Regions from separate parts of the Geobacillus sp. C56-T3 genome, predicted to be linked through region 1. Evidence: predicted binding sites of a transcription regulator. Region 1 holds the regulator's gene; each other region holds the start of a gene.
What was found. Region 1 encodes Rex, which represses fermentation and respiration genes when NADH is low (regulators of the CRP and FNR family bind a similar motif). Its sites were predicted from a motif close to TTGTGAAATATTTCACAA; they were not measured.
Positions count from the first base shown of each region.

Region 2: GC56T3_RS14355 (nitrate/nitrite transporter) is a predicted target of Rex. The motif match lies at 1,866-1,883, and genes of this name have one in related genera.
Region 3: GC56T3_RS15585 (L-lactate dehydrogenase) is a predicted target of Rex. The motif match lies at 1,816-1,833, and genes of this name have one in related genera.
Region 4: GC56T3_RS07635 (cytochrome ubiquinol oxidase subunit I) is a predicted target of Rex. The motif match lies at 1,555-1,572, and genes of this name have one in related genera.

Region 1 is NC_014206.1:252,198-255,311, forward strand. It holds gene GC56T3_RS01375 (ABC-F family ATP-binding cassette domain-containing protein) at 1-856, opposite strand, end outside; gene moaC (cyclic pyranopterin monophosphate synthase MoaC) at 953-1,441, shown strand; gene GC56T3_RS01385 (redox-sensing transcriptional repressor Rex) at 1,457-2,098, shown strand; gene tatA (twin-arginine translocase TatA/TatE family subunit) at 2,278-2,430, shown strand; gene tatC (twin-arginine translocase subunit TatC) at 2,451-3,114, shown strand, end outside.
Region 2 is NC_014206.1:2,908,851-2,911,964, forward strand. It holds partial or broken gene GC56T3_RS14350 (multicopper oxidase domain-containing protein) at 1-371, opposite strand, end outside; gene GC56T3_RS14355 (nitrate/nitrite transporter) at 615-1,790, opposite strand; gene GC56T3_RS14360 (ABC transporter permease) at 2,070-3,114, opposite strand, start outside.
Region 3 is NC_014206.1:3,138,529-3,141,642, reverse strand. It holds gene GC56T3_RS15600 (ATP-binding cassette domain-containing protein) at 1-138, shown strand, start outside; gene GC56T3_RS15595 (ABC-2 family transporter protein) at 131-922, shown strand; gene GC56T3_RS15590 (ABC transporter permease) at 926-1,711, shown strand; gene GC56T3_RS15585 (L-lactate dehydrogenase) at 1,857-2,810, shown strand; gene GC56T3_RS15580 (potassium channel family protein) at 2,980-3,114, shown strand, end outside.
Region 4 is NC_014206.1:1,507,571-1,510,684, forward strand. It holds gene GC56T3_RS07625 (PAS domain-containing sensor histidine kinase) at 1-868, shown strand, start outside; gene GC56T3_RS07630 (response regulator transcription factor) at 849-1,478, shown strand; gene GC56T3_RS07635 (cytochrome ubiquinol oxidase subunit I) at 1,795-3,114, shown strand, end outside.

The DNA.
Region 1 (3,114 bases):
CGATGTTGCGCTGGATGAAGTCTTGGAGTCGGGCGATTTCTTCTTGCTGTTTCTCGTACCGTCTTAACTCTTGTTCGTATTGCTCGGCCCGCAACTCCAAATAGCGGCTGTAGTTGCCGGCATAGTGTTTGAGCGTGGCATTCGACAGTTCGTATACGTCGGTGACGATTTTGTCTAAAAAGTAGCGGTCGTGGGAAACAACCAGGACGGCACCGGGATAGGCTTGCAAGTACTGCTCCAGCCAGGCGAGCGTCTCAAGATCCAAATGGTTCGTCGGCTCGTCCAAAATCAATAAATCCGGCTTGGACAACAGCAATTTCCCAAGGGCAAGCCGCGTCCGCTGTCCGCCGCTTAACGACGAGACCGGCGTTGTTTTATAATCATATGAGGAAAACTGCAGCCCGTGCAAAACGGAGCGGATGTCGGCTTCGTATTGGTAGCCGCCTTGTTCTTTGTATTGTTCTTGCAGCTCGTCATACGTTTTCAGCGTTTTTTCATAGCGAGCTGGATCGGCGAGTACGTCTGGGTCGCCGAGTTGCATGCTGAGTTCGGCGAGCTGTTTTTCGAGTCCTAGAAGCGGGGTGAATACCTCAAGCATTTCGTCCCAAATGGAACGCGGCGAGTCGAGCCCGCTGTTTTGCGCCAAATAGCCGATTTTGATATGGTTTGGTTTGATGATTTTGCCGCTGTCGAAAGAGAGTTCACCGGCGATGATTTTCAACAATGTCGATTTTCCCGCTCCGTTGCGGCCGACAAGGGCAATTCGGTCGCGGGACTGTATTTCTAGTTTTATATTCGATAAAATAAGGTCAGCGCCGAAATATTTCGTGAGCCCGTGCACTTGCAAAATGATCATGTCCGTCACCTCGCGAATAGTTTAACGTAAGTCGCGAAAACGGTCAAAGACGAATGATGAAAAATCGTGTATAGTGTATAAATGGAGGAGATTGTATTGTCATCGTTCACTCATTTCAATGAACAAGGGCGCGCGAAAATGGTTGATATTACGCACAAAGAAGATACTGTGCGAGTGGCTGTGGCGCAAACGAGCGTGACTGTCAGCCGGGAAATTTACGAAAAAATGACGAGCAATGCGATCGAGAAAGGGGATGTGCTCGCCGTCGCTCAAGTGGCGGGGGTGATGGCGGCGAAGAAGACAGCTGACCTTATTCCAATGTGTCACCCGCTTATGTTAAAGGGTGTGGACATTGCTTTTGCTTGGGAAAACGATGGAGAAGCGCATAAGCTCGTCATCACGGCAACGGTGAAAACGAAAGGGAGCACAGGAGTGGAAATGGAAGCGCTGACGGCCGCTTCGGTCTGTGCGTTGACAGTGTACGATATGTGCAAGGCGCTTGATAAAGGAATGGTCATCGGTCCGACGTATTTGGTCGAAAAAACGGGCGGGAAGTCTGGCCATTACCGACGGAAAACCGATTAGCTAGGGGATGAGATCATGAGCAACGAACAACCGAAAATTCCGCAGGCAACCGCCAAACGGCTGCCGCTTTACTATCGGTTTTTGAAAAACTTGCACGCTTCCGGCAAGCAACGCGTCTCCTCTGCCGAGTTGAGCGAGGCGGTGAAAGTCGATCCGGCGACGATCCGCCGTGATTTCTCCTATTTTGGCGCGCTTGGCAAAAAGGGATACGGGTATAATGTCAATTATTTGTTGTCGTTTTTCCGCCGGACGCTTGAAGAGGATGAGGTGACCGAAGTCGCCTTGTTTGGCGTCGGCAATTTAGGCACCGCCTTTTTAAACTATAATTTTTCGAAAAACAACAATACGAAAATCGTGATGGCGTTTGATGTCGATGAGCGGAAAGTAGGGACGACAGTCGGCGGGGTGCCGGTCTATCATCTCGATGAGTTGGAGGAGCGGCTTCACGAAAACATCCCGGTCGCCATTTTAACCGTGCCGGCCGCCGCGGCTCAAGCGCTGACCGACCGCCTTGTCGCGCAAGGAATTAAAGGCATTTTAAACTTTACTCCGGCGCGGTTGAACGTGCCGAACCATATTCGCGTCCATCATATCGATTTAGCCATTGAGCTGCAGTCGCTCGTCTATTTTTTGAAAAACTATCCATCGCCATCGTAAAAAGGATCTTCACCACAAAGTGTGCTTGACAAAGAAAGAAGATGATGATAGTGGAAACCAAAATTGCACTTCTCCCTTTTTATTCCACATCCTTCTTAGGGCAACATTGCTATCATGTTTGCCTTTAAAAGTCAAGTACATCTTTTGGTGATGAACCCGTAAAAAGGAGAGAACAACACATGAAATATTTGTTGCTCGTTGCTGTGATTTTGTTGCTGTTTGGCACGAAAAAGCTACCGGAATTAGGGCGGTCGTTCGGCCAGTCGCTTCGCGAGTTTAAAGACGCCACAAAAGGGCTCGCTGATGACGAAGAAACGAAAACCGACCGATGACAAGGCAGGATGGGGAAACAATGAATGACAAAGAAATGTCAGTGTATGAGCATCTGGGTGAACTGCGAAAACGGCTCATCATCGTGCTCATCTTTTTTGCTGCGGCGCTTGTCGTTAGTTTCTTTTTTGTCGATGATGTCATTTTGTATTTGCAGCGAACGGCCGAGGCGAAGCATTTGACCATGAACGCCTTCCGCCTCACCGATCCGATTAAAGTGTATTTTCAGTTTGCCTTTGTCATCGCGGCTGTACTGTCGGCTCCGGTGCTGTTGTATCAAATTTGGGCGTTTGTCAGCCCCGGTCTGTATGAAAAAGAGCGGAAAGTGACGTTAAGCTATATCCCGGCGTCGATCGTTCTTTTTTTAGCAGGCGTCAGCTTCGCTTATTTCGTCTTGTTTCCGTTTGTCGTTCGATTTATGAGCCAGCTGGCTGACCAACTAGGGGTTCAACAAATGATCGGCATTAATGAATATTTTCAGTTTTTGCTTCAGCTCGTGCTGCCGTTTGGCATCGTGTTTCAGCTGCCGATCGTCGTGTTGTTTTTCACCCGCTTAGGGCTTATTACGCCGCAGCTTCTTGTTCGCATCCGCAAGTATGCGTATTTGGCGCTGCTTATTTTAGCGGCAGTCATTACGCCGCCGGATGTGCTGTCGCAAGTGATCGTCATGATTCCGCTCACCATTT
Region 2 (3,114 bases), 990 kb from region 1:
ATGGCAGGATCCATATTTTTCAGCGTAAAATGGATCGTATCCCCTTCATTGACGACAACGAGCGGCCCTGGCGCTTGGCCGTTGAACGTCCAAGCTTTATACGTTTTCCCTTTGTCGATTTCAATGTCAGTGACTTGCGCCGTCATTTCAACGCGGACATCATGCGGGCCGATCCGCTCCATTTTCAACGGCATTGGCGCTTGGTTGACGCCTTGGTGGGCGGCTAACACGTTTTCGGCAGACTGTTGCGCAGAGGCCGCTGCTCCGTTTTTCTTCTCCGCCTTTGCCTCTCCTCCTCCCCCATTGCTGCATGCGGCCAGAAGCGAAGCGGCTAACGCGACGGACAATAACGAAGACATCCTTTGTTTCATCGTTCTCCCCCCTTAGATGATTTGATTTACACCTTTAACGTACGGCATTTTCACTTCTTCCCTGGTGACTTGTATCACCAACAGACAGCCATGTTTGAATGATTTGTGAAATAATGAGCAATATATTTTAATCATGTAACAATAGTGAAACGCATACTCACATTGAATAACAGAAAAACACGCCCAAATAAAAAAAGATGCTAAAAGCGAACAAGCTTTCAGCCTCTCTATACGGTATTCCATTCAAGAAGCGAACCGCTTCGCCGGTTCGCCGGCTTTTTTGCCAAATACGAGCCGGTTCAGCAAGAAGCAAATAAGGGTAAACAAGCTAAGGAGCAGAAAACCGAGCACGTACGAACCTGTTGCATCTTTAATGATCCCCATGACAATCGGCGGAAAAAAGCCGCCAAGTCCGCCCCAGGCGCCGACAAGGCCGGTGACGGCGCCCGTTTCGGCTGGGAACAGCTGCGGCACGAGTTTGAACACCGCACCGTTGCCCAGCCCAGACATCACGGCCACAAACAAACAAGCCGCTGTCATCACCCAAATATTTTCCATTCCAAACGCGATCACCAACGCGCCGATTGTCATTCCAGCGTAGACGAACGTCAACACCCGTTCAGCGCCGATTTTATCGCCAAGATAGCCGCCGACTGGCCGCGCAAGCGTAGCGAGTACAGTAAACCCAGCCGCGCGCATCCCAGCATCCACCGGCGTCAACCCATACAAGTCAACGAGCAGCGACGGCAAGTAAATGCCGAAAGCGACAAACGCCCCGAACGTAACGAAGTAAAAGAGCGACAACGTCCACGTATGTTTATATTTCAATACCGACAGCGATTCACGCACCGTTTTTTGTTGTTTCGGTTTCGGCATATCCGGTGTGAAAAACCAAACGAGAACGAGCATGACGACAACCGGAATGATCATCCCCCAAAAAGCCCAAGGCACACCAAACGCTGCGGCAATCGATGGAACGGAAAACGCAGCAACCGCCGTGCCGAAGTTGCCCATCGCGTTAATCCCAAGCGCCGTCCCTTGCTTTTCCGGCGGAGTCAAGCGGGAAACGAACGTCACCGAAATGGCGAACGACGTTCCGGCCATGCCGATGAAAAACGCCCAAAACAGAAGCATCGCATACGAATCTGCAAACCCTGCGCCAACAAGCGGAATGACAAGAAACAAGAGCAGCAGCGAAAACAGCCTGCGCCCGCCGATCCGGTCCGTCCAAATGCCAAGCGGCAACCGCATCACCGAACCGAGCAAAACGGGAATGGCGACCAAAATGCTTTTTTGCGTCGATGTCAGCCCGTACATTTGTTGAAACGTACTCGCAAGCGGCGAAAACACGGCCCACACGGCGAATGAAAACATCATGGCGAACGTCGTAATCGGCAGCAGCGCCTTTTGTTTATTCATGAAAAGCCCCTCCCAAACTTTCAAAATTTGTGACGTTGTTTGTACTTCCATCATACGCAGGAGAAGGAAACGGATTTGTGAGGTTGATCACATTCTTGCCTGTTGTCACCATTTTGCCACAAGCGTTGTCACGGTTTTGTCACATCCAAAAAAAGAAAAAGCCCGTCCCCAAAAGGAACGGACACGATTTGGCAAAACGTTTTTCACATACGAACGATAAGAAACGCTGTTGGGCGCACACATCTCTTCCGCCCCGTCTACGGCAAACAACTTGTTTTCTCACCCACTCGCCCGTATCTCCTGCCTCATAAACAACCAATACGCGATCGCAAAGCAGATGAGAGTGGCGGCAATGAGCGCGGTCGCCTGCGGCCAAATGAGCAGCAAACTTTGCGAGAATGGCAAGGGGGCCGCAACAGCGCCGGCCGTTTGCTCCACCGTGACGATCCCTAGCGTTCGGACGTCCGGCGAAAGCAAGGCGGTTGTTGATTCATTGAACAAGTAGCTCGGCGACAATCTCATGAGACCAAGCACCAACTCTTGACGGCCGACCGCCTGCTCGACGGACGTAATGGCGTCAGACTGCAAAAACGATTTCGCAAATACTTCCACGATCATCGAGTAGAAAAGATTGAAAAACAACCAAACGGCCATCGACGACAACGCGGATGTCGCAGCCTGGCGGAAGACAACAGAAAACAAAATGCCGAGATTCAGCCAAAAGGCGATATACACAAGACATAACAACAAAAAGCAGACCATGCGGGCAAACTCTTCGAAAGTAGGCGGAATCCCCAAGACCAAAATGCCCAACGCCATCACGAGCAGGCCGAGCGAAAGAAACAAAACAGCATTCAACAACAGCGCAGCGACAAACTTGCCATTGATCACATAATCGCGCGGAATCGGCTGGGCCATGAGCCGGCTTAACGTCCCCCGATTCCGCTCCGAATTGATGGCGTCAAATCCAAGAGCGATGCCGAGCAGCGGCCCGAGAAAGCTGACAAACGTCAGAAACGAAGGCAACGTTCCGTCCGAGACGGTGAATAATTTTAGAAACAAGTAGGCGCCTTTCGCGATTTCCTTGGCCTCTTCCGAGGAATCCAACGCGTCCCGGATCGTCGTCATCGCCGTATATAGCGAGCCGAAGCAAGTGAGCAAGATGAGGGCGATTAAAATGATCATGCGCCAACTCGTCAAATAATCGGCCAGTTCTTTTTTGACAATGGCCGAAAAGGCGCTGTTTGCCCCTCTTGCCCGTTTCTTCTCATCAAGCGCACCCGCCTTCAGCCGTTCGCTCCATCTTTTCACATATGAAAGGACA
Region 3 (3,114 bases), 760 kb from region 1:
CACGTCCCATCAGGAGGCGTGCCGGAAGTTGTCAGTCGCGTCGCTGCCCGTTGTGCGTTAAACGACATCCATATTCACGAAGTGCCGACGGAGGAGATCATCCGCAATATTTATGAGGAAGGTGCGGTTCATGGGTAAGTATGTCGAAATGGTCCGCATCCGCTTTTTAATGATGCTCGCCTACCGGACAAACTATTACACTGGCATTTTGATTTACGCCATTAACATCGCAGCGTATTACTTCCTTTGGTCGGCTATTTATGGCGGTAAATCATCGATGCAAGGGATGTCGCTTGGGCAAATGACGACGTATGTCGCCATTTCCTGGCTGGCGCGGGCGTTTTATTTTAACAACCTTGACCGTGAAATCGCCATGGAAATCCGCGATGGAAAAGTAGCGATTGAACTGATCCGCCCGTACAGCTATTTAGGGATGAAAGCTGTGCAAGGGCTTGGCGAAGGGTTGTTTCGCCTTTTCTTTTTATCGCTGCCTGGGCTTTTGGTCGTATCGCTTTTTTTGCCGCTTCAGTTTCCGGGACACGCCAAAACGTGGCTCGCTTTTGGCTTGTCGCTTCTATTCAGCTTTATCATTTTTTCGGAGCTGAACTTGCTTGCGGGGGTTGTGACGTTTTTTACGTTCCGAAATGAAGGGTTGCTTAGGGCGAAACGGTTTATTATCGATCTATTTTCCGGTCTTATTTTGCCTTTGTCGTTTTACCCGGATTGGGCGCAGCAGCTCATGGCGTATATGCCATTTCAAGCCATTAGCTATATTCCAAGCATGATCATTACGGAAAGCTTCCAAGGCGCCGCTGTAAGCGATGGATTGTTCACGCAGGCGGCGTGGTGCGTGCTGTTATTGTTTCCGATCGCGCTGCTATGGCGGGTGGCGAAAAAGCGGCTTGTTGTGCAAGGGGGGTAGACATTGTTTTACGTATCTGTTTTTTTTCAATATATGGCCCAGTACATGAAGACAAAATTGCAATACCGCACTGATTTGCTCATTGAATGGTTGTCCGACTTAATGGCGCAGGCGGTGAACTTAGTGTTCTTGCTTGTCGTGTTCGGCCATACGACACTGCTTCACGGCTGGTCGCGCGATGAGATTTTGTTTATTTACGGTTTTTTTCTTGTTCCGTATGCCGTATTTGGCGCCTTTTTTAACCTTTGGGATTTTAATGAACGATATATTGTGCAGGGGGAAATGGATCGCGTGTTGACGCGCCCGCTAAACAGCCTGTTTCAAATTGTTTTGGAGCGGATGGAGCTCGAATCGTTGCTTGGCGCTGTGCCCGGGCTGATCATTATGCTGTATGCCGGCAGCCGCTTGTCTCTTTCATTTCATTGGTATGATGTCTTCGTGTTTATTTTGTTTGTCATTGGCGGTGCATTGATTTATGCCGGCATTTTCATTTCATTGGCGACGATCAGTTTTTTTGCCGACGCCCGCACATCCATCATGCCGATGATGTACAACATCAGCAGCTATGGCCGCTATCCGATCGATATTTATCATCGCGTCATCCGCTATATTTTAACGTGGGTGCTGCCGTTTGCCTTTGTCGGCGTTTATCCAGCTGCTTATTTTCTTGATAAAAAGGAATGGTACAGTTATGCCTTTTTCACCCCAGTGGTCGGCATGGTTTGCTTCACCGTTTCGGTCATGCTTTGGAACGCCGGGGTGAGGCGATATCGCGGGACGGGGAGCTAGGCGCCCCGCCCGTTTTTGTTCATTTGCCATCAAAATGACAAACAATGGTCAAGCAATCGACACAACCTTGTCTGTATCGTTAGCATGTTATGGCGTAAAATAAAATGTGAATATATTCACAAAAAGGAAGAAGAGGTGAATAGTGATGAAAAACGGGAGAGGAAATCGGGTAGCGGTCGTCGGCACCGGGTTTGTCGGCGCCAGTTATGCGTTTGCCTTAATGAATCAAGGGATTGCCGATGAGATCGTGCTCATCGATGCAAATGAAAACAAGGCTGAGGGCGATGCGATGGACTTAAACCATGGGAAAGTATTTGCGCCGAAGCCGGCTGACATTTGGCACGGCGATTACGATGATTGCCGCGATGCCGATTTGGTTGTCATTTGCGCCGGCGCCAACCAAAAACCGGGCGAGACGCGGCTTGATCTTGTGGACAAAAACATTGCCATTTTCCGCTCGATCGTTGAGTCGGTCATGGCATCCGGATTTCAAGGACTGTTTCTCGTCGCCACCAATCCGGTCGACATTTTAACGTACGCGACGTGGAAATTCAGCGGCCTGCCGCAAGAGCGAGTAATCGGATCGGGCACGATTTTGGACACGGCGCGGTTCCGCTTTTTGTTGGGCGACTATTTCGCCGTCGCCCCGACGAACGTGCACGCCTATATTATCGGCGAACATGGCGACACTGAACTCCCGGTCTGGAGCCAGGCTGATATCGGCGGCGTGCCGATCCGCAAGCTGGTCGAGTCCAAAGGGGAAGAAGCGCAAAAAGAGCTCGAGCGCATTTTTGTCAATGTGCGCGATGCCGCCTACCAAATTATTGAGAAAAAAGGAGCGACGTACTACGGGATTGCTATGGGGCTTGCCCGCGTGACGCGCGCCATTTTGCATCATGAAAATGCCATTTTGACCGTTTCCGCTTACTTGGACGGCCCATACGGCGAACGCGATGTCTACATCGGTGTGCCTGCTGTGATCAACCGAAATGGCATCCGCGAAGTGATTGAAATTGAACTTGACGAGGAGGAGAAAAAATGGTTCCACCGTAGTGCTGCGACGTTAAAAGGTGTATTGGCGCGCTATTTTGCTCAGTAAAGCGCAACGATTGGCTTCGTCTGACGGGACGCTGGCTTGTCAAATGGGTCGGGCGATCCGGTGGAATACAGGAGTGCTGCCGATTCAAGCAGGGTTCGGAGGGTCATGCGGTATAATCGCCCGGTTGTCCGCGTATATATGAACGACGGACAAAAATGGGGGGAACGTGATGGATTACGCCTTCCTTGGCGTTGTTGCCGCCGTACTGCTCGGCAGCATCACCTCGCTTTGGACAGTGCGCGTGCAAGCGACGCATCGCATGTCACTCGATAGCTTATGGGTTCTCGTCCAATGGTATTTAACG
Region 4 (3,114 bases), 1.3 Mb from region 1:
GCGTGATGTACGTCAAGGTGAAGAGCGATGTTATTTAATTTCCACTGAAGAAGTGCCGTATTTTTTATCTGAAATGCCAACTTATCATGGACACTTAATTGATGTGGAAATGAGCACAGCGCTTATCCTTGAACAAGACGGTGCAAAATATTATTTGCTTGTACTTCGTGACCAAACGGTGAAGAAAAAAGAAGAAGAAGTACTTCATTCCAAATGGATGGTGAAAAAACTAACAGAAGCAAAAGAGGAAGAACATAAACGTCTCGCACAAGAATTGCACGACGGTGTTGGTCAGTCCCTCTACAGTATTTCTATTGCTTTAGATAATATCATACAACGTATACAGGATGAAAAGTTACACGCATATGTCAAAGAGGTACGCGAAGAACTTGGTCGTGTCATGGAGGATGTGAAGCTATATGCGCAACAACTTCGTCCGAAAAGTTTAGACGCACTTGGGCTCATTCCGACCATTCAATCGCTCATTCATTCATTTCAATCAAAAATGCCAAATATGTCGTTTTCACTTCAAACGAATGTATACACGCGCTTGTCGCCAACAGTGGAAATTAATCTTTACCGTGTCATTCAAGAAGCATTGCATAATGTCATGAAGCACGCAAAGGCAACAGAGGTATGTATAACAATCGAACGAGTGGGGCAAGAATTACACGTATCTATTAAAGATAACGGAGTTGGTTTCGAGGTTGAAGAAAAACGCGAAGGACTTGGCTTAAAACATATTCAAGAGCGTATTTCCCATTTAGGTGGAGAAACAATCATTACGTCTGCGCCAATGAAAGGAACAACGATTTTTGTATGTGTACCAATAGAAGGGAGTGAAGAGGATGAAAGTGTTGATCGTTGATGATCATGATTTAATTCGCAAAGGCATTCGACTACTCCTAGAAGGATTTCCGGATGTTGAAGTCGTTGGAGAAGCAAGCAACGGTTGCGATGCGATTACGCTTGCGTTGAAGCACCATCCTGATGTTGTTTTGCTAGACCTTTCTATGCCGACAGGGCTTGATGGATTTACAACCGCAAAAACAATCATGGATGAACTGGATACCAAAATCGTTGTTTTAACCATGCACGATGAAGAAATATATGTGCAAAAAGCCCTTCAACATAACATTCATGGCTACTTGTTAAAAAATAGTCAAACGAACGATTTGTACAAAGCATTGAAAGCGGTATGTCGAGGAGAACGGTTTTACCGTACACATATCCCACAAGAGAAACTAGAAAAAATAATCATGGAAAAAGAACCGAGATCTCCTCTTACAAATCGTGAGCGGGAAATTGTTCGGTTGACATTTTTAGGATATACCAATAATCAAATTGCGAACAAATTAAAAATCAGTCCTAAAACAGTTGAAAGCCATAAAGCGAACATTATGCAGAAGCTTGGTATTAAGGAAAAACATGAGCTCATTCAATACGCTTTAAAAAATCAGATTGCAGATTTAGTATAATTTATAAATTTTAGTGATCATTCTATGCATGTGATTTGAGATAAGGGGTCCCGATTCTTTGCTTTTCACAATAAATATGTGAAAAATGTCACAAATTATTCGCATTTGTAAGGGATAAGACGAGGATGTTTTGTGGGATAATAAAAATGACTAGTTTGTGATATTTATCATAAAATTTGTTGTGCATGAATGTCGATGGGAGAGGATGATCGTGGGGAAACGGCAAGAAATATGGCTTGTATGGATTAGTTTTTTGGCGGCGGCAGCCGTGTTTGTTTCGTTGATCAGCCGACTATTTTCTTAGGGGGGATGAACCGTGCGCGAATACGATCCGGTGTGGTTCAGCCGCGTATTGACCGAGTTAACATTAACGTTCCATATTATTTATGCCACGATCGGCGTCGGGATTCCGCTTATGATCGCCATCGCCCAGTGGGTCGGGATCCGCAAAAACGATATGCATTATGTTTTGCTCGCCCGCCGTTGGACGCGCGGCTTTGTCATTACAGTGGCGGTCGGCGTTGTGACCGGGACGGCGATCGGCTTGCAGCTGTCGCTTTTATGGCCGCATTTTATGCAGCTGGCTGGCCAGGTGATCAGTCTGCCGCTGTTTATGGAGACGTTCGCGTTCTTTTTTGAGGCCATTTTTCTCGGTATTTATTTGTACACATGGGATCGATTCGAAAACCAGAAAAAACATTTGCTTTTGCTTATTCCGGTGGCGGTCGGTTCTTCGGCGTCCGCGATGTTTATTACGATGGTGAACGCGTTTATGAACACACCGCAAGGGTTTGCGCTGAAAAACGGTGAGATTGTCAACATCGACCCGATCGCGGCGATGTTCAACCCAGCGATGCCGACGAAAGTCGCCCATGTGCTGGCGACGGCGTATATGACATCGGCGTTTGTTCTTGCTTCGATTGCTGCTTGGCATTTGCTCAAAGGCAACAGGCACATTTATCATCGCAAGGCGCTTCATTTAACGATGAAAGCGGCGTTGATTTTTTCGATAGCGAGCGCCCTTGTTGGCGATTTGTCAGGAAAATTTTTGGCTGTCTATCAGCCGGAGAAGCTCGCGGCCGCTGAATGGCATTTCGAAACGAGTTCCCATGCGCCGCTTGTGTTTTTTGGTATGCTTGAAGAAGACGGTGAAGTGAAATACGCGCTGAAAATTCCATACGCCCTTAGCGTCCTAGCCCATAACCATCCCGGCGCCATTGTGACCGGACTGAATGACATTCCAAAAGATGAGCGGCCGCCGCTGTACATTCATTATTTATTCGATATGATGGTGGCAATTGGCGTATTTTTAATGTTGGTCGCAACGGCGTATTGGCTCGGGTCGGTTTTTCGGTGGAAATGGACGACGAAAAAATGGTTTTTTGGCCTGTTAGCGGCGGGAGGGCCGCTGTCAATGATCGCGATTGAGGCCGGATGGTACTTGGCGGAAGTCGGACGGCAGCCGTGGATTTTGCGCGGCTATATGAAAACAGCAGAGGCCGCGACATCATCTGCCCATGTCGATATGATGCTTGTCTTGTTTTGCCTGCTATACCTCGTGTTAGGAATCGCAAGCGTAATAGTCCTTGTTCGTTTGTTCCGCCGCAACCCGGTTGAGCGGGAATTGGCGGAGGGC